DNA from 4 places in the Nocardiopsis sp. iso_40 genome. Region 1 is predicted to be linked to each of the others. Evidence: predicted binding sites of a transcription regulator. Region 1 holds the regulator's gene; each other region holds the start of a gene.
The links. Region 1 encodes LexA, which represses DNA repair genes until DNA is damaged. Its sites were predicted from a motif close to TCGAACANNTGTTCGA; they were not measured.
Positions count from the first base shown of each region.

Region 2: the regulator LexA is predicted to act here: its motif matches at 3,431-3,446, upstream of recA (intein-containing recombinase RecA).
Region 3: the regulator LexA is predicted to act here: its motif matches at 3,323-3,338, upstream of uvrA (excinuclease ABC subunit UvrA).
Region 4: the regulator LexA is predicted to act here: its motif matches at 2,999-3,014, upstream of AC0VYD_RS06770 (DUF6504 family protein).

Region 1 covers NZ_CM149666.1:1,672,282-1,677,751, forward strand. The annotation lists gene AC0VYD_RS07350 (hypothetical protein) at 1-494, shown strand, start outside; gene AC0VYD_RS07355 (hypothetical protein) at 491-1,144, shown strand; gene AC0VYD_RS07360 (alpha/beta hydrolase family protein) at 1,226-2,317, opposite strand; gene lexA (transcriptional repressor LexA) at 2,374-3,081, opposite strand; gene nrdR (transcriptional regulator NrdR) at 3,768-4,265, shown strand; gene AC0VYD_RS07375 (vitamin B12-dependent ribonucleotide reductase) at 4,370-5,470, shown strand, end outside.
Region 2 covers NZ_CM149666.1:4,354,057-4,359,526, reverse strand. The annotation lists gene AC0VYD_RS18980 (ATP-dependent helicase) at 1-3,024, opposite strand, end outside; gene AC0VYD_RS18975 (DUF3046 domain-containing protein) at 3,180-3,374, shown strand; gene recA (intein-containing recombinase RecA) at 3,520-5,470, shown strand, end outside.
Region 3 covers NZ_CM149666.1:2,088,138-2,093,607, reverse strand. The annotation lists gene AC0VYD_RS09275 (Rieske (2Fe-2S) protein) at 1-56, opposite strand, end outside; gene uvrA (excinuclease ABC subunit UvrA) at 228-3,062, opposite strand; gene AC0VYD_RS09265 (TerC family protein) at 3,404-4,432, opposite strand; gene AC0VYD_RS09260 (glycosyltransferase family 4 protein) at 4,780-5,470, opposite strand, start outside.
Region 4 covers NZ_CM149666.1:1,539,381-1,544,850, reverse strand. The annotation lists gene cobT (nicotinate-nucleotide--dimethylbenzimidazole phosphoribosyltransferase) at 1-203, opposite strand, end outside; gene AC0VYD_RS06780 (peptidoglycan recognition protein family protein) at 653-1,771, shown strand; gene AC0VYD_RS06775 (GNAT family N-acetyltransferase) at 1,969-2,571, shown strand; gene AC0VYD_RS06770 (DUF6504 family protein) at 2,627-2,914, opposite strand; gene AC0VYD_RS06765 (serine/threonine-protein kinase) at 3,225-5,075, shown strand; gene AC0VYD_RS06760 (protein kinase domain-containing protein) at 5,256-5,470, shown strand, end outside.

The DNA.
Region 1 (5,470 bases):
ACCGGCCACGGGGCGGCGACGCCCACACCGCGGCGCCCGAGTGCGGTGCGGTCCCCGAGGAAGCGGTCGCCCGGGCCCTTCCCGAGGCCGTCCTGGAGTCGGCCGGAAACGGTCCCCTGCCGGGCGGCGAGAGCACGGTGTGCGTGTGGACCTCGGCCGGGCGGACCGACGGGGGGCAGGGCGTCCTGCGCGTCAACCTGTCCGCCCGCTTCACCGACGCCTCCGCCGAACCCGTCGTCACCGGCGAGGAGTCGGCCTCCCGTGCGCAGGCGGCCGCGGTCCCCCCGCGCGGCGAAGAGGTCGTCCTGGGAGCCGGGACCGAGGGCCAGGTGTGGCGCGGACAGGTCCCGGGCACCGCCGAACTCGCCTTCCGCACCGACAACCTCCTCGTCCGCGTCTCCTACAGCGGGGTCGGCGACGGTGACCCCGTCCCCTTCGAGGAGGCACGCGAGACCACCGTGGCCTTCGCCGACCTGCTCGGGGAGGCGCTGTGAGCGCGGCCCTTCCCGGCGGCCCCGCCCCCGAGGACCCCGGGGCCGTCCCGCCGCAGAGCCGGGGCCTGGCCATCGCGCTCCTCGCCGTCCTCGTCCTGGCCGTGCTGGGCCTCGCCGGCTGGCTCGGCTGGTACCTCCTGCACAACGGTGTGGAGGAAGGCGACTTCGAGGCGGCACCCGAGTGCGAGATCGGGGAGACGGAGGTCCTGGCTGAACTCGTGCCCGGCTACGAGACCGAGATCGAGGAGACCGTCGGCACCGTCCAGGACTCCTTCGGGACGGGCTGGCAGTGCCGGTGGGCCACACCCGAGGGGGCGGGGGAGTCCGTTCCGGCCGCCGCCACCCTCGTCCTGATCGCCGCACCGGTCGAGGGCGGCGAGGAGACCGCCTCGGAGACCATGAGCGCCACCGCGGAGCGCAGCGGTCCCCAGCCGGTCCAGGGCCTGGGCGACGAGGCCCTCACCTGGGTCGAGGAGGGCGCCTTCGAGGTCGGATGCGTGGCGGTGCGGGTCTCCAACCTGTACCTGGAGTCCTGCTACACGGCCGCCACCGACTACGACGCCGTCGACTCGGTCGACGGCGACCTCGCCGCGGAGGAGGCCGAACGCCTCGCGCGCGCCGTCGTCGACCAACTGCCCGAACCCGAATGAGGCGCGCCCGCCCTCCGGGGCGGGCTCCCGCCGGGCACGGCCGACCGCGTCCGGCGCGGTCCCCCGACGGAGGGGAGCGGTCTACAGACCGTTGAGGAACTCCTCGACCACCGGGGCGACCTCGGATGAGAAGGGCCGGTCGGCGTCGGGCGCCGCGGCCCCCGGCGAGTCGTCGTACTCGCGCAGGACGTGGTCGACCCCGGGCAGGTCCACCCGCTCGGCGTCGCTCAGACCGGTCATGAGCCGGTCCACCTCCTCACCGGCCACCTGGGCGTCCTCCTCACCCCACAGAACCAGGACCGGAGTCCGGGACGGCAGGTCCGAGGCCAGCTCCACCGGGTCGAAGGAGTCGATCCAGGCGAGGTAGCCCTCGTTCTCCGGGCTGAACAGACCTGTGGCGTCCCCCGGGGGCAGTTCCCGGCCGCCGCGGATCGCCGCCCGGGCCGCCCGGGTGTCGGAGAGCATCTGGACGGCCCCCGCCGTGCCCACCGCGCCACGGGCCTCACCGGTACGGACTTGTTCGGTCAGCTGCCGGTCGATGAGGTCGAGCATGCGGGTGCCGGGCGGGGCGGCCAGCACGAGGGCGGGTTCGGCGTCGAGGACCTCGTGGGCGCGCAGGGCGAACAGGGCGCCCTCGCTGTGGCCCAGGACGACGGTGCGCTCGGGGTCCACCTCGGGCTGGGCGAGCAGTTCCTCGTAGGCAGCCGCCATCTGCTGGTCGTAGACCAGCGGGTCCACCGGGCGTTCCAGGGCCTCCAGCTCCGCCTCGTCCATGTCGGCGGGGTCTCCGCTGCCGAACTTGTCGTAGCGCAGGGAGGCCGCGCCCGCTCCGCTCAGCACCCGGGCGAGGTTGAGGTTGGTGTCGGCTTCGGGACGGGTCTGACTGTTGCCGTCCCGGTCGGTGGGGCCGCTGCCGGAGATGAGGAGCACACCGGGGACGGCCTCGTCACCGGTGTGGGCGGGAGCGGTGAAGGTGCCGGGCACGGTGAACCCGCCCCCGTGGAAGGAGACCTCCCGCTCGTGCCCGACCGCGCCGGGCAGGGCCGGACCGGCGTCGTCGGCGGGGGTGCAGGAGGTGGCGATCAGGGCACCGGTGACCAGAACCGCGGTCATCGCGGTGCGGGGGCGGCCGGTGCGCCGGGAGAGTGCGGGGGCGGAAGCAGGTGTCGACACGCCCTCAGCGTATCGGCCCGCTGGCCGCCCCCGACGTGGCCGGGAGCCGGGAGGGATCAGACCCGGCGCATGACCGTGACGACCTTGCCGAGGACGGTGGCCTCGTCGCCCCTGATGGGCTCGTAGGCGTCGTTGCGCGGCATCAGCCAGACGTGCCCGTCCGGTTCGCGGTGCAGCACCTTCACGGTCGCCTCGTCGTCCAGCAGCGCCGCGACGATGTCCCCGTTCTCGGCGTCCTGCTGTTGCCGGATCACCACCAGGTCGCCGTCGGTGATGGCGGCGTCGATCATCGAGTCGCCGACCACGGTGAGCATGAACAGCTGGCCCTCGCCGACCAGTTGGCGGGGCAGGGCGAGGATGTCCTCGACCGCCTCCTCCGCCAGGATCGGGCCGCCGGCGGCGATCCGTCCGACCAGCGGGACCGAGGCGGCCCGGGCTGGGCCGGCGGTGAGCTCCTCCGCAGGCACGGTCTGCGCGGAATCACGGCCCGGCGTGCGCAGCTCCACCGCGCGCGGTCGGTTCTGGTCGCGGTACAGGTAGCCCTTGCGCTGGAGCACCTTGAGCTGGTGCGCCACGCTGGACGGGCTGGACAGGCCGACCGAGTCGCCGATCTCCCGGATGGAGGGCGGGTAACCGTGGTCCCGGACGTACCGCTGGATGCAGTGCAGGACACTCTGCTGGCGTGCGGTGAGTTTGGGGGCTTCGGGCGTGGCAGTACCCGTGTCACCCACAGGTGAAAGAACGGTGGTGGGTCCGGAGCCCACGGCTCCGGGATTCTCCTCCGGCACGGCCGGGCCTCCTCGGCGTTCGGTTCGGTCAGGGCCTGATCGTCTGGCCAGTACCGGCCCGCGACCGCGCCGACCTGGTGGTCCACGTGACGGCGAAACCGGCGTGAAATCAAGGTCAACATTAGTCGTTGCACACGGTGATATCAAACAAGCGTTCGAGGACGTGTGGATATCTCATTGTGTTTTCACGACCCGTTTCTGATGGCCTTCGCTTATGTGTGTACACGTGTTCACCCGTCGTTGTCCCCCGAATGCTGGAAGAGGTTCGCGGAACCGGTCCGGGCGGGCCGCTCCGGGTATGGGGTTCGTCTCGTGTCCGCGGCGGCATCCACCCCCGACACCAGGTGGGACCGGTGCCGGGGGAGCCCGTGCCGCACCGGGGCGTGGCGTCGGGGAACCTCCTGCTCCGACGCCCCTATCCTTGGGGTCTGCGCCCAGTGCCGCCCCTTCCGCCCCGCCCGCGCCGGGAACCCGTGGGCCGCCCCGCCGTCCGGAAGCGGCCCCTTTGCCGGACACGCCGTCGCCAAGGTTGCGGGCATTCCGGCAGGCCTCTACGTTCGACCACAACATCTGGTGTCGCCCAGGGGGCCGTGGTCCAGAAATTGTGGTTAAGTAGACCTTGAGGGTTGTTGGTCGGGTAGAGGGAAGCCAGGTGAACCGGGATGCACTGTCCGTTCTGTCGCCATCCGGACACCCGGGTGATCGACAGCAGGTCCACCGATGACGGTGCGGCCATCCGCCGCCGCCGGTCCTGCCCCGTCTGCGAACGCCGATTCACCACCCAGGAGACCGTCCTGCTGATGGTGGCCAAGCGTTCCGGGGTGACCGAACCCTTCAGCCGCACCAAGATCATCGCCGGGGTGCGCCGGGCCTGCCAGGGCCGTCCCGTCTCCGAGGACGCCCTCGCCAAACTCGGCCAGCAGGTCGAGGAGGAGATCCGCGGCAGAGGGGTGGCCGAGGTTCCGGCCCACGAGATCGGCCTGGCCATCCTCGGGCCGATGCGGGACCTGGACGAGGTCGCCTACCTGCACTTCGCCAGCGTCTACCGTGGCTTCGAGAGCCTGGCCGACTTCGAGGCCGAGATCGCGAGCCTGCGCAGGGACCGCGAGGACGAGGACGACTCGCGGGCGGCCAGGCCCACGGCCGACACCGCCCCCTGACGGACCGGACGTTCACCGAACCCTCCGGGACCGCAGCGACAGCAAGGACACCCGCGCGGTCACCACAGGTCCGCGCACGAACAGCACTTCGGGGAGTCGCCGCCATGACGCAAACCACGAGCGGTCCCGCGGGACGCAAGGGAAAGGGCCCGCGCAAGGGCCTGAAGCTGAAGCGGGTCTTCACGACCGCGGACACGCACCCCTACGACACCCTCGAATGGGAACGCCGCGACGTCGTCATGACCAACTGGCGTGACGGCACCGTCAACTTCGAGCAGCGCGGTGTCGAGTTCCCCGCCTCCTGGTCGGTGAACGCCACCCAGATCGTGGCCAGCAAGTACTTCCGCGGCGCCGTCGGCACCCCCGAGCGCGAGTGGAGCCTCAAGCAGCTCATCGACCGCGTCGTCGGCGTCTACACCGAGACCGGTCGCGCCCACGGCTACTTCGCCTCCGAGGAGGACGCCGAGGTCTTCGACCACGAACTGAAGTACGCCCTGGCCCACCAGTTCTTCAGCTTCAACTCACCGGTCTGGTTCAACGTCGGAACCTCGGCCAGGGCCCAGGTCAGCGCGTGTTTCATCCTCTCCGTCGACGACAGCATGGAGTCGATCCTCGACTGGTACAAGGAGGAGGGGCTCATCTTCAAGGGTGGCTCCGGCGCGGGTGTGAACCTGTCCCGCATCCGCTCCTCCAAGGAGCTGCTCTCCTCCGGCGGCAACGCCTCCGGGCCCGTCTCCTTCATGCGCGGAGCCGACGCCTCGGCCGGGACCATCAAGTCCGGCGGCGCCACCCGCCGGGCGGCCAAGATGGTCGTGCTGGACGTCGACCACCCCGACATCGAGGACTTCGTCGAGACCAAGTCCCGTGAGGAGCACAAGATCCGTGCCCTGCGCGACGCCGGTTTCGACGTGGACCTCGGCGGCGACGACATGTTCAGCGTCCAGTACCAGAACGCCAACAACTCCGTCCGGGTCTCCGACGCCTTCATGCGCGCCGTCGAGACCGGCTCCGAGTTCGGCCTGACCTCCCGCACCACCGGCGAGGTCATCGCCACCGTCGACGCCAAGGACCTCTTCCACCGCATGGCCAGGGCCGCCTGGGAGTGCGCGGACCCGGGCATCCAGTACGACGGTGCCATCCAGGACTGGCACACCAACCCCGAAACCGGACGAATCAGCGCAAGTAACCCATGCAGTGAATATCTG
Region 2 (5,470 bases), 2.7 Mb from region 1:
CACCCCGGGCGGCGGCTCCGCGCCCAGGGCGTCCCGCAACCGCGCCACATCCTCCACCGCACACCACCGCTCGGCACCGGCGACCCGCATCCACACCGCGCGTCCCGCACCCTCCAGCTCCGCCAGCCACGCCGACCCGACCCCCCGTTCGGCCGCCTCCCCCGCGGACAGCGGCCCCACCTCCCGGAGCAGGTCCGCGGTGCCCTCCAGGTCCCGGACCGGGGCGTCCAGGCGCTGCAGCAGGGCACCGGTACGCTCCACCACCCCGGGATCGAGGAGCTCCCGCAGGTCCGCCCCGCCCAACAGGTCGGCCAGCAGCGACGGGTCCAGGGTCAGCGCCTGCGCCCGCAGCTCGGCGGCCGGGGCGTCGCCCTCGTACAGGAACGCCGCCGTGTACTCCATCAACAGCGACCGGGCGAACGGCGACGCCTGCCGGGTCTCGACCTCCACCACCCGGATCCGCCGTGCCCGCACGTCGGTGAGCACCCCCGTCAGCGCGGGCACGTCGAACACGTCGCGCAGGCACTCGCGCACCGTCTCCAACACGATCGGGAACGACCCGTACCGGCCCGCCACCGACAGCAGGTGCTGGGACCGCAACCGCTGCTGCCACAACGGCATCCGCCGGTCCGGCCGCTGACGGGGCAGCAGCAGCGCCCGTGCAGCGCACTCCCGGAACCGGGACGCGAACAGCGCCGAACCGGTGAGTTCGTCGGTGACCAGATCCTCCACCGTCTCCGGGTCCAGCGACACCAGACCGGTCAGCTCGCCGGCCCCGCCGAACCCGTCCGCCCCCAGGTCCGGAAGGCGCAGTACGAGCCCGTCATCACCGTGCACCACCTGCGCGTCCACCCCGAACCGCTCGCGCATCCGCCTCGCGACGGCCAGCGCCCAAGGCGCGTGCACCCGGGCGCCCAGCGGCGAGTGCACCACCGCCCGCCAGTCACCCACCTGGTCGCGGAAACGCTCGATCACCACCGTGCGGTCGTCCGGCACGCTCCCGGTCGCCTCCCGCTGCTCGGCCACGTACTCCACCAGGTTGTCGGCCGCCCACTCGTCCAGCCCCGCCGCCGCGGCCACCTCCCGGGCCCCCTCCCGGTCGCGGACGGCCAGTTCGCGGGTCATCGCACCCACGGCCCGGCCCAGCTCTGCGGGCCGACCGAGCGCGTCCGCCTTCCAGAACGGCATCCGCCCGGGCCGGCCCGGCGCGGGGGAGACCATCACCCGGTCGGCGGTGATCGCCTCGATCCGCCACGAGGACGAACCCAGTACGAACACGTCGCCCACTCGGGACTCGTACACCATCTCCTCATCCAGCTCACCGACCCGCGTAGGGGCCCTGCCGCCCCGGTCCGAGGCCAGGTGCACCCCGTACAGCCCCCGGTCCGGGATGGTGCCCCCGCTGATCACCGCCAGCCGCTGGGCGCCCGGCCGGGCCCGCAGCACGTCCCCCTCCCGGTCCCACACCAGGCGCGGACGCAACTCGGCGAACTCGTCCGAGGGGTAGCGCCCCGACAGCATGTCCAGCACCGACTCCAGCACCGGGTCGGCCAGGTCCGCGAACGGCGCGGCCCGCCGTACCAGCGCCGCCAGCTCCGGAACCCGCCAGTCGTCCATCGCCACCATCGCCACGACCTGCTGGGACAGCACGTCCAGCGGGTTGCGCGGCATCTCCAGCCGCTCGATCCCGCCCGCGCGCATACGCTCGGTCACCACCGCGGTCGCCAGCAGGTCGCCCCGGTACTGCGGCAGGAAGACCCCGCGCGAGACCTCGCCCACCCGGTGCCCCGCCCGCCCGACCCGCTGCAGGCCGCTGGCCACCGACGGGGGTGCGGCCACCTGCACCACCAGGTCCACCGCACCCATGTCCACACCCAGTTCCAGGCTGGAGGTGGCCACCACGCACCGCAGCCGCCCCGCCTTCAGGTCGTCCTCGATGAGCGCCCGCTCGGCCTTGGACACCGACCCGTGGTGGGCGCGGGCCACCACCGCGGCCGCTCCGCGGCTCTGCTCGGACTGGCCGATGACCTGGGCGGCCCTCTCCTCGGCGGGCAGGACGCCGCCGGTGCGTTCGGCGTGCAGGTCGTTGAGGCGGGCGCACAGCTTCTCCGCGGTGCGGCGGCCGTTGGTGAACACGATGGTGGAGCGGTGCCCCTCGACCAGGTCCAGCACCCGGCGCTCCACGTGCGGCCACACCGAACCCCGGCCCATGGTGTTGCCCGCGCGGGGGTCCGGCGGGACCCCCGCGGCGGTGGCGGGCGGACTGCCCGGCTCCTCCAGGTCCGGGACCGGGGACTGGACCCGCAGCTCCATGCGCGGGGCGTCCGGCGGCGCGACGACCGCGGCACCGCCGCGCGCGCCGCCCAGGTACTCGGCGACGGTCCGCCTGGGGCGCACGGTCGCGGACAGGCCGATCCGCTGGGCCGGGCGCCCCAGCAGGGCCTCCAGGCGCTCCAGGCTCAGGGCCAGGTGCGCGCCGCGTTTGGTCCCGGCCAGGGCGTGCACCTCGTCGACGATGACGGTCTCCACCCCCGACAGGCCCTCCCTGGCCTTGGAGGTCAGGACCAGGAAGAGCGATTCGGGTGTGGTGATGAGGACGTCCGGCGGGTGCGTGGCCGTCCTGCGCCGCTCCCGGGCCGGGGTGTCGCCGGTGCGCACGCCCACGGTGACGGGGCTCAGGTCCTCGCCGCGGGCCCGGGCGGCGTCCGCGATCCCCGCCAGCGGCTGGCGGAGGTTGCGCTCCACGTCCACGGCCAGGGCCTTGAGCGGTGACACGTACAGGACGCGGCAGCGCTTCGAACGGTCCTCGGGGACGGGGGCGCGGGTGAGCCGGTCCAGGGACCAGAGGAAGGCCGACAGGGTCTTGCCGGACCCGGTCGGGGCGACGACGAGGGTGTCGAGGCCGGCCGAGACCGCCTCCCAGGCCTCGGTCTGGGCCGGGGTGGGGCCCGCGGGGAAGGCCCGGTCGAACCAGGCCCGGGTCGCCGCTCCGAAGGGTTCGAGGGGGTCGGTCACACCGTTCATCCGGCCAGTCTGCCCAAGGGGCCCGACAGATCGGGGCAGGACACCCGGGGCGGGGCCGTGAAGGGGACGGGCGCGGGGAGGGCGGCCCCGGTCCCGGGGAATCCGTCCTGTGGACAAGTCCACGGAGGTCGGCCCGGTCGCCCATACTGGGGCCGATGAGACTCACTGCTTTCTGGAACAACATGCACGCCCAGTTCGGCGAGGTCTACACGGCCAGCCTCGCCAAGGACCACGTCATCGAGGGGCTCGGCTCCCGGACGGTCAACCAGGCGCTCGCCGACGGCATCGGGCCCAAGGAGGTGTGGCGGGCGGTGTGTGACGCGTTCGACCTGCCGGCCTCCGCCCGCTGACCTCCGCGGGGCCGTCGGCACGGAAAAACCGACACGGCTGGGGCCCGTACCGGATTTCGAACATGAGTTCGGGTAGTCTGGGGTTTGAGCAGGCGGACGTCGAGCGTCGCGATTGTCGTACCGACCGCGTAGCGTCGTGCGCACCATGAAGAAAAAGGCATCAACCCAACAGGGGAATCCCGTGGCATCAGGAGACCGAGACAAGGCTCTCGAAACAGCGCTCGCGCAGATCGAGCGGCAGTTCGGCAAGGGCTCCGTCATGCGCCTCGGCGACGACGACCGCCCGCCGATCGAGGCGATCCCCACCGGCGCCATCGCCCTGGACGTCGCCCTGGGTATCGGCGGCCTGCCCAAGGGCCGGGTCGTCGAGGTGTACGGCCCGGAGTCCTCCGGTAAGACGACCGTCGCCCTGCACGCGGTGGCCAGCGCCCAGAAGATGGGCGGCATCGCCGCGTTCGTGGACGCCGAGCACGCGCTCGACCCCGCGTACGCCAAGAAGATCGGCGTCGACACCGACAACCTTCTCCTGTCCCAGCCGGACACCGGTGAGCAGGCGCTGGAGATCGTCGACATGCTCATCCGCTCGGGTGCCGTCTCCATCATCGTGATCGACTCCGTGGCGGCCCTGGTGCCCCGTGCCGAGATCGAGGGCGAGATGGGCGACAGCCACGTCGGCCTTCAGGCGCGGCTCATGTCGCAGGCGCTGCGCAAGATCGCCGGGGCCCTGCACTCCACCGGCACCACCGCGATCTTCATCAACCAGCTTCGTGAAAAAGTCGGCGTCATGTTCGGAAGTCCTGAGACAACCACGGGAGGGAAGGCGCTCAAGTTCTATTCCTCGGTCCGTCTGGACGTGCGCCGTATCGAAACCCTTAAAGATGGAACCGACGCGGTCGGAAACCGCACCCGCGTCAAGGTCGTCAAGAACAAGTGTCTTGCGGAAGGCACGTCCGTGTTCGATCCGGTTTCGGGCGTCACGCACCGAATCGAAGACGTGGTTGACGGAAGCCTGCCCATCCATGTCGTCGCCGCGGACAAGGCGGGACTCCTGCACCCCAAGCCCGTGGTTTCCTGGTTCGACCAGGGTGAGCAGGAAGTGATCGGACTCAAGCTCAGGGGCAAGAAGGAGGTCTGGGTGACCCCGGACCACCAGGTGCTCACCGAGCGCGGCTGGCGGGAGGCGGGCGATCTGGTCGAAGGAGACAGGATCGCGCGCCCCCGGGAGTTCGGTGGTTTCGGTTCCAGGTTCCCGGTAACCTCGGATGAGGCCCGAATGTTGGGGTACCTCATCGGTGACGGATACGTCGGCGGGAAAACGCCGATTCATTTCATCAATGTCGCTCCCGAACTCCATGAAGACGCGGCGAATATCGCAGAGCGTATGGGCTGTAAGGTGACGAAGCATGAGGGAAAGATCAGTGCTTCTTACTCTCACCGGATCGGTGAGAAGAACGATCTCATCCAGCTTTGCCGTGAGGCTGGAATCTGGGGGAAGCTGGCTCCGGAGAAGAGCGTTCCGGCATACTTCTTTGACCCTGAAACCAGTTCGGACGTTTCCGCGAACCTGATTTTCGGCCTGTTCGAGTCCGACGGTTACGTGAGTCGGGAACAGACCGGGGGGATCCGCGTCGGATATGCCACCACCTCTCGGCAGCTCGCGGAACAAGTGCACTGGCTGTTGCTGCGATGGGGCATCGGTAGCACTGTGAGCTCCCGTGACCCCCACGCCCAGCGAGGTGGTGTGATCCGGGGGCGCCGTATTTCCGGAAAGCTCCCCGCTTACGAGGTGCGGGTCTCCGGTATTGAGAACGTCAGCGCGTTCGCGGAGGCGATTCCGATGTGGGGCCCTCGCGGTCGTGTCCTCGTGGACGAACTGGGGAAGCTCGATGGTCGGCACCGGGGATCCCAGCGCAACTACATGCCCGACGCCGTGTTCGCTCCGGTGCTCGCGCACCTGGAGGCGAGGGGTGTCACGCCGAGCTTCGCTGCGCAGGTCATCGGAGAGCGGTCCGGTGACCCCGTCGGTGGAATGAAACAGGTGCTGGGTTCGCCCAGGATGCGTCGAGACCGTCTGACCATGCTTGCCGAAGGGTTGG
Region 3 (5,470 bases), 420 kb from region 1:
ACGGCGGACACGGCGGCCGCCGCCCCCGCCGAACCGAGCAGACGCCGCCTGCTCACCCCGCACCCGCATGTCCTCTTTCCGGCCACGACCGAACGCTCCTCACCTGCGCCTGAATTCCACTACACAATGTAGTAGGCCAGGCCGGGTGCCCCGTACCGGGGTGGGTCCCGCGGAGCCCGCGCCGCGCGGACGGGGCGCGGGCTCCGCGGGCGCCGTGCGGACGGCCCCTAGAGCAGCTTGGCCAGGAACTGCCCGGTGTAGGACTCGGCGACCGCGGCGACCTCCTCGGGGGTGCCCTCGGCCACGAGCGTGCCGCCGCCGGACCCGCCCTCGGGGCCCATGTCGATGACGTGGTCGGCGGTCTTGATCACGTCGAGGTTGTGCTCGATGACGATCACCGTGTTCCCGGTGTCGGTCAGCCGGTTGAGGACGCCCAGCAGCTTGCGGATGTCCTCGAAGTGCAGGCCGGTGGTGGGCTCGTCCAGCACGTACACGGTCCGGCCGGTGGAGCGGCGCTGGAGCTCGGCGGCGAGCTTGACCCGCTGGGCCTCACCACCCGACAGCGTGGTGGCGGGCTGCCCCAGCCGCACGTACCCCAGCCCCACGTCGGCCAGGGTCTGCAGGTGGCGGCGGATCGCGTTGACCGGCTCGAAGAACTCCAGGGCCTCCGAGATGGGCATGTCGAGCACCTCGGAGATGTTCTTGCCCTTGTACTTCACCTGGAGGGTCTCCCGGTTGTACCGGGCCCCGTGGCAGACCTCGCAGGGCACGTACACGTCGGGCAGGAACTGCATCTCGATGCGGAGCGTGCCGTCACCGGAGCAGGCCTCGCAGCGGCCGCCCTTGACGTTGAAGGAGAACCGGCCCGGCTGGTAGCCGCGCGTCTTGGCGTCGGTGGTCTGCGCGAACAGCTTGCGCACGTGGTCGAAGACACCGGAGTAGGTCGCCGGGTTGGAGCGCGGAGTACGGCCGATCGGGCTCTGGTCGACGTGCACCACCTTGTCGACCTTGTTCATGCCGTTGACCCTCAGGTGGCGGCCGGGCACGCTGCGCGCGCCGTTGAGCTCCTTGGCCAGGGCCTTGTACAGGATCTCGTTGACCAGCGTGGACTTCCCCGAACCGGACACACCGGTGACCGCGGTGAACACGCCCAGCGGGAAGGACACGTCGATGCCGTGGAGGTTGTTCTCCCGCGCGCCCCGGACCACGAGCTCGTGTCCCCGGGTCAGCGGCCGCCGCTGCGGGGGCAGTTCGATGACCCGCCGCCCGGCGAGGTAGTCACCGGTCAGCGAGTCGGTCGAGGTGAGCAGCTCGTCGACGATGCCCGAGACCACGACGTGCCCGCCGTGCTCGCCGGCGCCGGGGCCGATGTCCACGACCCAGTCGGCGGCGCGGATGGTGTCCTCGTCGTGCTCGACCACGATGAGCATGTTGCCGATGTCGCGCAGCCGCTGGAGGGTCTCCAGGAGCCGGGCGTTGTCGCGCTGGTGCAGGCCGATGGAGGGCTCGTCCAGGACGTACAGGACGCCCACCAGCCCGGAGCCGATCTGGGTGGCCAGCCGGATGCGCTGGGCCTCACCGCCGGAGAGCGAGCCGGAGGACCGGGCCAGGCTGAGGTAGTCGAGCCCGACGTCCAGCAGGAAACCGAGTCGGGCGTTGATCTCCTTGAGCACCTGCGCGGCGATGACCATGTCGCGGTCGGAGAGCTTGAGGTCGGCCAGGAAGGCCGCGCTCTCGCTGAGCGCCATCGAGGCCACATCGGCGATGGACTTGCCGCCCACCGTCACCGCGAGCACGACCGGCTTGAGGCGGGTGCCGTCACAGGTCGGGCAGGGCACCGAGCGCATGTAGCCCTCGAGCCGCTCCCGGGTGTGGTCGCTCTCCACCTCGGAGTGGCGGCGCTTGACCCAGGGCACCACGCCCTCGAACTCGGTGTAGTAGGAGCGGCTGCGCCCGTACCGGTTGCGGTAGCTGACGTGGACCTGGGTGTCGTGCCCCTCCAGGATCGCCTTGCGCGCGCGGCGCGGCAGCCGCTCCCAGGGGGTGTCGGTGTCGAAGCCCACGGCCTCGCCCAGGGCCTTGAGGATGCGTTCCCAGTAGCCGCCGTTGGGCCCGCTCGACCAGGGGGCGATGGCGCCCTCGGCCAGGGTCCTCTCGGGGTCGGGGACCAGCAGTTCGGCGTCGACCTCCATCCGGGTGCCCAGACCCGAGCAGTCGTCGCAGGCGCCGTAGGGGGCGTTGAAGGAGAAGGAGCGCGGTTCGAGCTGTTCGAAGGAGAGGTCGTCGTAGGGGCAGTACAGGTGCTCGGAGAAGACCTTCTCGCGCTCGGGGTCGTCGGCCGCCAGGTCCACGAAGTCCAGGACGATGGTGCCGCCGGCGAGCTTGAGCGCGGTCTCGACCGAGTCGGTGAGCCGCCCGTGGGAGCCGGGCTTGACGCTGAGCCGGTCGACGACCACGGCGATGTCGTGCTTGTCGTAGCGGCCGAGCTTGGGCGCCTCGTCCAACCGGACCGCCCGGCCGTCCACGACGGCGCGGGTGTAGCCCTTGGACTGCAGGTCCTTGAAGAGTTCGACGTACTCGCCCTTACGGCCGCGCACGACGGGCGCGAGCACCTGGAAGCGGGTGCCCTCGGTCATCTCCATGACCCGGTCGACGATCTGCTGCGGCGTCTGCCGGGCGATCTCGCGGCGGCACTGCGGACAGTGCGGAACGCCCACGCGGGCCCAGAGCAGGCGCAGGTAGTCGTAGACCTCGGTGATGGTGCCGACCGTGGACCTGGGGTTGCGGCTGGTCGACTTCTGGTCGATGGACACCGCGGGCGAGAGCCCCTCGATGAAGTCGACCTCGGGCTTGTCCATCTGCCCGAGGAACTGGCGGGCGTACGCCGACAGGGACTCGACGTAGCGGCGCTGCCCCTCGGCGAAGATCGTGTCGAAGGCGAGCGACGACTTGCCCGAACCGGACAGGCCGGTGAACACGATCATGGAGTCGCGCGGCAGGTCCAGGGACACGTCCTTGAGGTTGTGCTCCCGTGCTCCACGGACCACGAGTTGTTCGACCATCGAGTGAGACATCCTTCGGCTCTGAAGCACAGGACGTGGACCACGTCGCGTGACGTCGGCTGACCCGTGTGCGGATTCGCGGTACGGCGGTCGCTGGCCCCCGGGGCCGCGGCGGCCCCGGAACCGGGCCGCTGAAGGGACGGGGGAGGACGACGTGCCTCCCCACCCGACAAGACTAACGATCGCCCGTGACGGTTTCTTCCACCACGCAGAAGTGGTGGTGCCCGTGGCGCTCACGCGCCAGGACACCACCACTATAGGCGAACAGACGTTCGAAGGAGGCGGGTTTCCACAATCCCCCGCGCCCGCACCGCCCGCACCGCGGGCCGGGCGGGCCGGGTTCAGGAGCGGTCGGCCGTCGCGTCCCGCTCGTCCCGGTCGCCACCGGATCCCGAGCGCCCCGGACCGACGGAACGGGACTTGGCCAGGCTGCCGATGATGGTGACGGTCATGATGCCGAGGATGACGGTCAGCGAGGCGCCGATGCCGATGTCCACGACGTGCACCCCGTTCTCGTGCAGGGCGTGCAGGATCATCTTCACGCCGATGAACACCATGATCGCCGACAGGCCCCAGCTGATGTAGGCCAGGCGGTCCATCAGGCCGGCCAGCAGGAAGTACAGCTGGCGCAGCCCCATCAGGGCGAAGGCGTTGGCGGTGAAGACGATGTAGGCGTCCTGGGTCAGGCCGAAGATGGCCGGGATGGAGTCGACGGCGAAGACCAGGTCGATGACGCCGATCGCGACGATCACCAGCAGCATCGGGGTCACGTGGCGGCGGCCGTCGAGCTTCACGGTCAGGTGGGGGCCGTGGTAGTCGTCGGTCACCGGCCAGAACCGCTTGACCATGCGCACGACCGGCGTCTGCGTGAAGTCCTTGTCCTCCTCGTCACCCTTCAGGTGGTCCCGGACGATCTTGTACCCGGTGTAGATGAGGAAGACGCCGAAGAGGTAGAAGACCTCGCTCCAGGCGTTGATGACCTGGGCGCCCAGGACGATGAAGATGCCGCGCATGACGATCGCGATGACGACGCCGACGAGCAGGACCTCGTGCTGGTACTTCTTGGGGACCGCGAAGGCGGTCATCAGGAGGTAGAACACGAAGAGGTTGTCGATGCTCAGGCTCTTCTCGGTGACGAACCCGGCGAAGTACTCGGCGCCCGAGGTCACACCGCCGAAGTACATCACCCCGAAGCCGAACAACACGGCGATGCCGATGTAGAAGACCGCCCACCAGGCGGCCTGCTTCATCCCGAACTCCTTGGGACCCTTGGTCTTACTCCACGGGTGGTCGACGATCACCAGATCCAGCGCCAGGATCAGAACCATGGCAGCGATCGTGGCAGCCCAGACCCACAGGGGAACGTTCACGGACGGACTCTCCTCCGGTTGGTGCGCGCGAGCGTTTTGCACGCACGGCAGTAGACCGGAGGTCTCTCCCGCTCACACCGGAACGGTGTGAACCGACGGAACCGGGAGAACGCCGTTGTACTCCGTGATGACGGCACCGCCGCGACAGGGATACTCCCCTCACGTGGTGAAGCAGGCGCATGAAGCGCACCAGAACAGGTTACGCCATCCGAGCCGTTCCTCAGCATGCCATCGAAGACCTCTCTGTGGAAGTCACCCGCGCGGCGGTGGCCACCGCACCGCGAGGACACGTCCCGCACACCCCCCGGACACCGTCCGACGGCCCCCCGGGCCCGCACCGGACCCGCTCACCCGCGCGCCACCGCCTTGTACACCGAGCACGCGGCCTCCACCGCGTCCTCCTCGGCGGGCAGCCCCCGGGCCGCCTCCCGTGACCGCGCCCGCAGGTCGGCGGCCAGGGCGGGGTCGTCCAGCACCCGGCCCACCTCGGCCGCGAACGCACCGGCGTCCCCGGGCGGCACCATCAGGACCGTGTCCGCGTACAGGTCGGGGATCCCGCCCACCCTGGTGGCGACCACCGGCAGCCCGGCACGGAGCGCCTCCATGATCACCAGGGAGGGCCCCTCCCACCAGCTCGTGAGGCAGAACACGTCCGCCGCGGCCAACAGGTCCGCGACGTCGCCGCGGTGCCCCAGCATCCGCACGTCCACGTCCATCTCGGCCGCGGTGTCGTGCAGCTCCCCCCACAGCGGGCCGTCCCCCGCGATCGCGACCACGGGTTCGGGGACGCGGTCGGCGATCGACGGTGCCGCCTCCAGCAGCATCCCCAGGCCCTTCTGCTCCGCGAGCCGTGCCACCGTCAGCAGCAGCGGACGGTCCGGCTCCACCGCCAGATCCGCCCGGGTGGCCTCCCTGCCCTTCAACGGCCGCCCCGTCTCCGGAGCCGCCACCACCGCCATCCGGGCGTCCCGCGCACCCGCCCGGCGCAGACGACGCACCAGGTCACCGGAGACCCCCAGGACCACCCGCGCCCGACGC
Region 4 (5,470 bases), 130 kb from region 1:
TGGAGGGGGCGTCGGAAGGGGTTGCCCGGAGCAGCGGCCCTCGGCTCCTGCTCCTGACCCGTCCGGGTTCCCCTACCGCTCTCCGGCAGTCCGTCCAGGAGGCCGCCCAGTCCCGGGCCCAGGCCGGGCGCGGGACGGTTTCCACGCCATCGCGCACCCTCCTGGTCGCCGCGGCGGGCGTCCTCGCGGTCATCGTCGGTCATGATCGCTCCCGAAGGTTCAAGAGGCCTGTGGGCTGCCCGTTTCCACCTGGTCCGGCATGGATCCGGCCCAGCGTAGTCCGCGGTGTCCGCACCGCTCACACGGGTCCCCCGGCCCGGGGCGCAGCCTGCCCCGGTACGAACACCGGGGTCCTCAAGTCAGGACCAACTGTGCCAGAGTCCGCACGGCCGCGCGCTGGCCACCGGGGTCGGCTCCGGCGCCGCCTCGTCGGCGCGGACCGTGCCGCGCGCCCCTGGGGAACTCGTGTCCCGAGAGGTTGTCGTGGCTCAGGAGACCACTGTGACCAGCGGGTTTTCGGACGGGAGCCAAAGCGCACTACGGCACCACGACCCCCACACGGGGAGTGCTTTGGGTCACACCCCTGTGGCACTCTGTTCCGGTGCCCGCACCCCCTGTCCCGGGAAACACCCCAGAACGGAACGGATCACCCATGCGTCGGCGTACCTTCCTGACCAGTGCCACCGCGGCGGCGGGCCTGAGCGCGCTCGCTCCCGCCCCGGCCGCCCCGGCCGCGGCCTCGGACACCCGCACCGCCCCCAGGGTCCTGGCCGAGCGGGCCACCGCCACCGGCGCGGTCGTGCGCCCCGAGCACCGCTTCGACCTCGTCTCCGTCGCCCACCGCCCCGAGGGCCTCGCCCGGGGCTCCGAGGCCGCCGCCGTGCGCTTCGAGACCGCCGACGGGGTTCTGGGCGGCTGGCAGGACCTGCACCCGCACACCGGCGGCCCCGAGCACCTGCCGCCGTCGGCCTCCGCGCTGGTGCGGGCACCCGAGGGAGCGGTCGGCTACCAGGTGCGCGGCGCGGACGGCGCCGACCTGGCCGCCGTGAACGTGCGCGACGGCGAGGAGCTGCGGTTCGGCGGCCGGGAGCGGGTGTCGCTCTCGGCACGGGACCAGGGGGTCTCGACGCTCTCCGGGGGTTCGGCGCTGCGTGTTCGCACCCGGGCGGGGTGGGGCGCCGACGAGTCACTGCGTTTCGACGAGGAGGGCAACGACCTGTGGCCCGCCGAGTTCCACCGGGTCCAGGCGCTGACCGTGCACCACACGGCGATGGCGACCACCGGCGACCACGCCGCGGACGTACGGGCGGTGTACCACCTGCACGCGGCCGAACAGGGCTGGGGCGACATCGGCTACCACCTGTTGGTCGACCCCCGGGGCACGGTGTACGAGGGGCGCCACTCCGGCGGCGGCCTGCCGGTCTTCGACGGGCTGCCGCTGCCCGGTCTGGCGAGGTCGGTGACGGCCGGGCACGCGTTCGGGTTCAACCACGCCAACATCGGGGTGTGTCTGCTCGGCGACTTCACCGGGGAGCTCCCCACCCGGGCGGCCCGGGACTCGCTCGTGGACGTTCTGCGGGTGCTGTGCGCGCTGACGGGCGTGGACCCGGCCGAACGGATCGAGTACGTGAACCCGGTCACCGGGTCGGTGACCCCGCAGGAGGCGGTGGCGCGGCACCGGGACTGGCTGGACACCGAGTGCCCGGGCAACGCCTTCGCGGAGGCGTTCGACACGGTGATCCGGCAACGGGTCGTCGACGGCTGGCTCTGAGCCGGGGCGCCGACACCCCCGTGCCGCGGACGGTACGGGGGAGGCGCGGTGACGGACCGCGGCGCGGGCGCTCCCGCAGGGCCCCGCTGCGGCTTCGGCGCGGAGGGCCCCGGCGGCCGCGCACACCGGCGGGGCGCGTATCGTGATCGCACCCCAGCGCGATGCCCGCAGTCCGAAGCACAGAGGGAACACCCGTCATGGCCACCGTCCAGAGCGCTCCGATCATGCCCGCGGTCATCCTGGAGACCGATCGGCTGCGCCTGCGTTCCCTGCTCGAACGCGACATCGAAGACGTGTACACCTCGTGTGTGGACCCCGAGTTGCAGAGGTGGATCCCGCTCCCCGCCCCGGGGCGGGAGTACACCCGGGAGACGGCCGAACACTTCTGCCTGAACGTCGCCCCGGCCATCCGCACCGGCGGTGACGGCCAGCACTGGGCGATGGTGGACCGGGAGAGCGGCAGGTTCACCGGTTCGGTGGCGCTGATGCGCACGCAGTGGCCCGCCATGGTGACCGAGATCGGCTACTGGGTCTCGCCGTGGGGCCGGGGCCGCGGGTACGCCGCCGAGGCCGTGGTCGCCGTCTCCCGGTGGGCCCTGGACCAGGGGTTCCAGCGGGTGGAGCTCAAGGCCGCCACGGCCAACACCGGATCGTGCCGGGTGGCGGAGTCGGCCGGGTTCGTCCGGGAGGGCACCGAACGCAACGCGATGCCGCTGCACGAGGGCCGTTCCGACCTCGCGGTGTTCGGCCTCGTCCCCTCGGACGTGCGGCCCCAGGACCCGTCGGCTGCCCGGGTGTGACGGGCCGCCGGCCGTACCCGGCCCCGTGTGGTCCCCGGGCGGCCCCGTCGGAGGTTCAACCCCACACCCGGGAGAGCAGCCACCCGCCCGTCGCGGTGTCGTGGCGCAGTTCGTACACGCCCTGCGCGTAGGCCGAACCGGCCTCCACCCGCCAGTGCCTGTGCTCGGGCACCTGGGAGCCCGAGCCCGGGGTCCAGCCGCCGCGCAGGGTCACCCAGTGGTCGATGATCCTGCGTATCCCGTACACCCTGCCGTTCCAGGTGAACCGGCTGGGCCGCCCGTCAGCCTCGACGACCGTGACCTCCGCCCCGTAGTACCGCCCCACGACAGCTCTCCCCAGCATCGACCGTTCCCTGTGTCTGGCGTCCGGACGCGTGCGCGGGCACACCACCGGCTGGCCTGCCCGTGGGGAAGTACGGCCAGGCTTTCGAACGTGCATTCGAATACTAGCGAAGGCAGGGGGCCCGTGGAACTGTTTCCGCGCTTTCGGCATCACCACCAGTGACAGCGGTAGCGGCCCCGCCTGCCCGGAGCCGGCAGGGCCACCGGCCCCGGGCCCCGCCCCGGACTCGGTATTCTGGCCGCCACCCCGCAGCCGTCCCATCGCCCCACCTCCCGGGCCCCGCACACCCCTCGACCCCCATGAGGACCCCATGTCGAACGGGCACGACAACCCCGCCCCACAGCATCCGGACGACCCGCGCGAACTGGGCGGGTACCGGATCCTGCGCCGCCTCGGACGCGGCGGTATGGGCACCGTCCACCTGGCGCAGGCACCCTCCGGTGCTCAGGTCGCCCTGAAGGTCATCCACCCGGACCTGGCCGAGGACGAGTCCTTCCGGCTGCGCTTCGCCCGCGAGGTCGCCTCCGCCCGCCGGGTCGCCCGCTTCTCCACCGCCGGGGTCATCGACGCCCGCCTGGAGGGCGAACCCCTCTTCGTGGTCTCGGAGTACATCCAGGGCCCCGACCTGGCCCGGGCGGTACGCCGGCAGGGCCCGATGAGCGGCGGCACGCTGGAGAGCGTGGCGGTGGGCGTGGCCGCCGCGCTGGCCGCCATCCACGGGTCGGGGATCGTGCACCGCGACCTCAAGCCCGCCAACGTGCTGCTCTCCCCCGTGGGTCCCAAGGTGATCGACTTCGGGATCGCCCGCGCCCTGGAGGGGAGCGACGACCTCACCCGGTCCAGCCAGCTCATGGGCACCCCCTCCTACATGGCCCCCGAACTGCTGCACGGCGAGCGGGCGACCCCGGCGGCCGACGTCTTCGCCTGGGGCTGCCTGGTGGCCTTCGCCGGAACCGGCCGCGCACCCTTCGACGCGGCCACCGTCCCCGCGGTCCTGCACAACATCTCCACCGCCGCGCCCCGGTTGACGGGGCTCGACCCGAAACTCCTCCCCCTGGTGACCGCGGCCCTGGACAAGGAACCCGCGCGGCGGCCCACCTCCCAACAGATCCTCGACCGGCTCGTCGGCCACCGTGAAGTGGCCGACAGCGGCCATCCGGCACCCGGCGACCGGACGCCTCCCCCGCCGGAAACCCCTCCCGCCCCCACGGACCCCGTCCCGACCGGTGACCAGTCCCCGCCCGCGCCCGGAAACCAGTCTCCGCCCGCGGGCCCGCGGCCCTCCCGCCGCAGGGCGCTGATCGGCGCGGGTGCGGGTGTGGCCGCCCTGGGCCTGGCCGCCGCGCTCCTGTACGCCCTGCTGCCGGGCGACGAGGAACCGCCGCAGAACCTGCGCAACCTCTACCGCAGCGACTTCGCCACCAACCCCGACTGGGGAGACAACGTCCACGACGAGCAGGAGGACCCCTACACCTCCGGTTACCTACCGGGAGAGGGCCTCATGATGGCCATGGAGCCCGCACAGGAGTCCGACCCCTCGAGCGGCCGCAACTGGCGGGCCCCCGCGGTGGCGGGGGTCCACTCCGCCGACCGCCTGCTCATCAGCACAGGGGTCCGTGTCGAGGAGGGGTACGACTACCTCAGCTTCGGGGTGCGCTGTGTCCGGTACCTGTACCCGGCCGACGCCGACCTGTCGGACGAGGACGCCTATCCCGACTACCCGGACCACGAGTACGTGCTCTCCTACCGGGCCTGGCTGCGCGCGGACGGCGCCCAGGCCACCATCTCCAAGTGGTCGAGCGACGAGGAGACCCACGACCTGGCCAGCGGGAACGTGGCCGAGTTCGACCCCTATCCCGTGCTCACCCAGGAGGCGGGCGATGGCGGAAGGGACACCGAGGAGGCCGAACCGGTCAGCAACTCCGTCAGGTTCGCCTGTGAGTTCTCCGAGCAGGACGGCGGGGCCCCCGTCGCCGAGCTGCGCCTGTGGGTCAACGACCGGCTCGCGGTCAGCGCGACGGACGAGGAGCCCTACCCGGACGAGTACGCGGATCTCCAGGTCGTCCAGCGCCAGGCCGTCCACTACGACCGCGGGCAGAGCAACAAGCCGCTCCGTGTCCTCTTCGAGGGCTTCAGGCTCGACGAGATCGTCGGGGAGTGACCGCCCGCACGGCCCCGCCCGTGCGTCCCTCGACCCGACCGCGCACCCAGCCGTTACCACCGCGGCGGCCGAACCGCATCCCGGCCGGAAACGACCGGGAACCACCGGAGCACGTGGGCGTATCGACATCGGTACGCTGTTAGCCGCGAAGCACACGATCCATACGAGGGACCCCCAACTGTGACGTCCAACGGGCACGAAAGCGGCAAACCCCTGCGCGCGGGGGACCCGCGCGAACTCGACGGTTACCGCATCGTCAGTCGCCTGGGACGCGGCGGCATGGGCACCGTCTACCTCGCCAAGGACGCCGCCGAACGGTCCGTGGCCGTCAAACTGATCCACCCCGACCTGGCCGACGACGAGTCCTTCCGGATGCGCTTCGCCCGCGAGGTCGC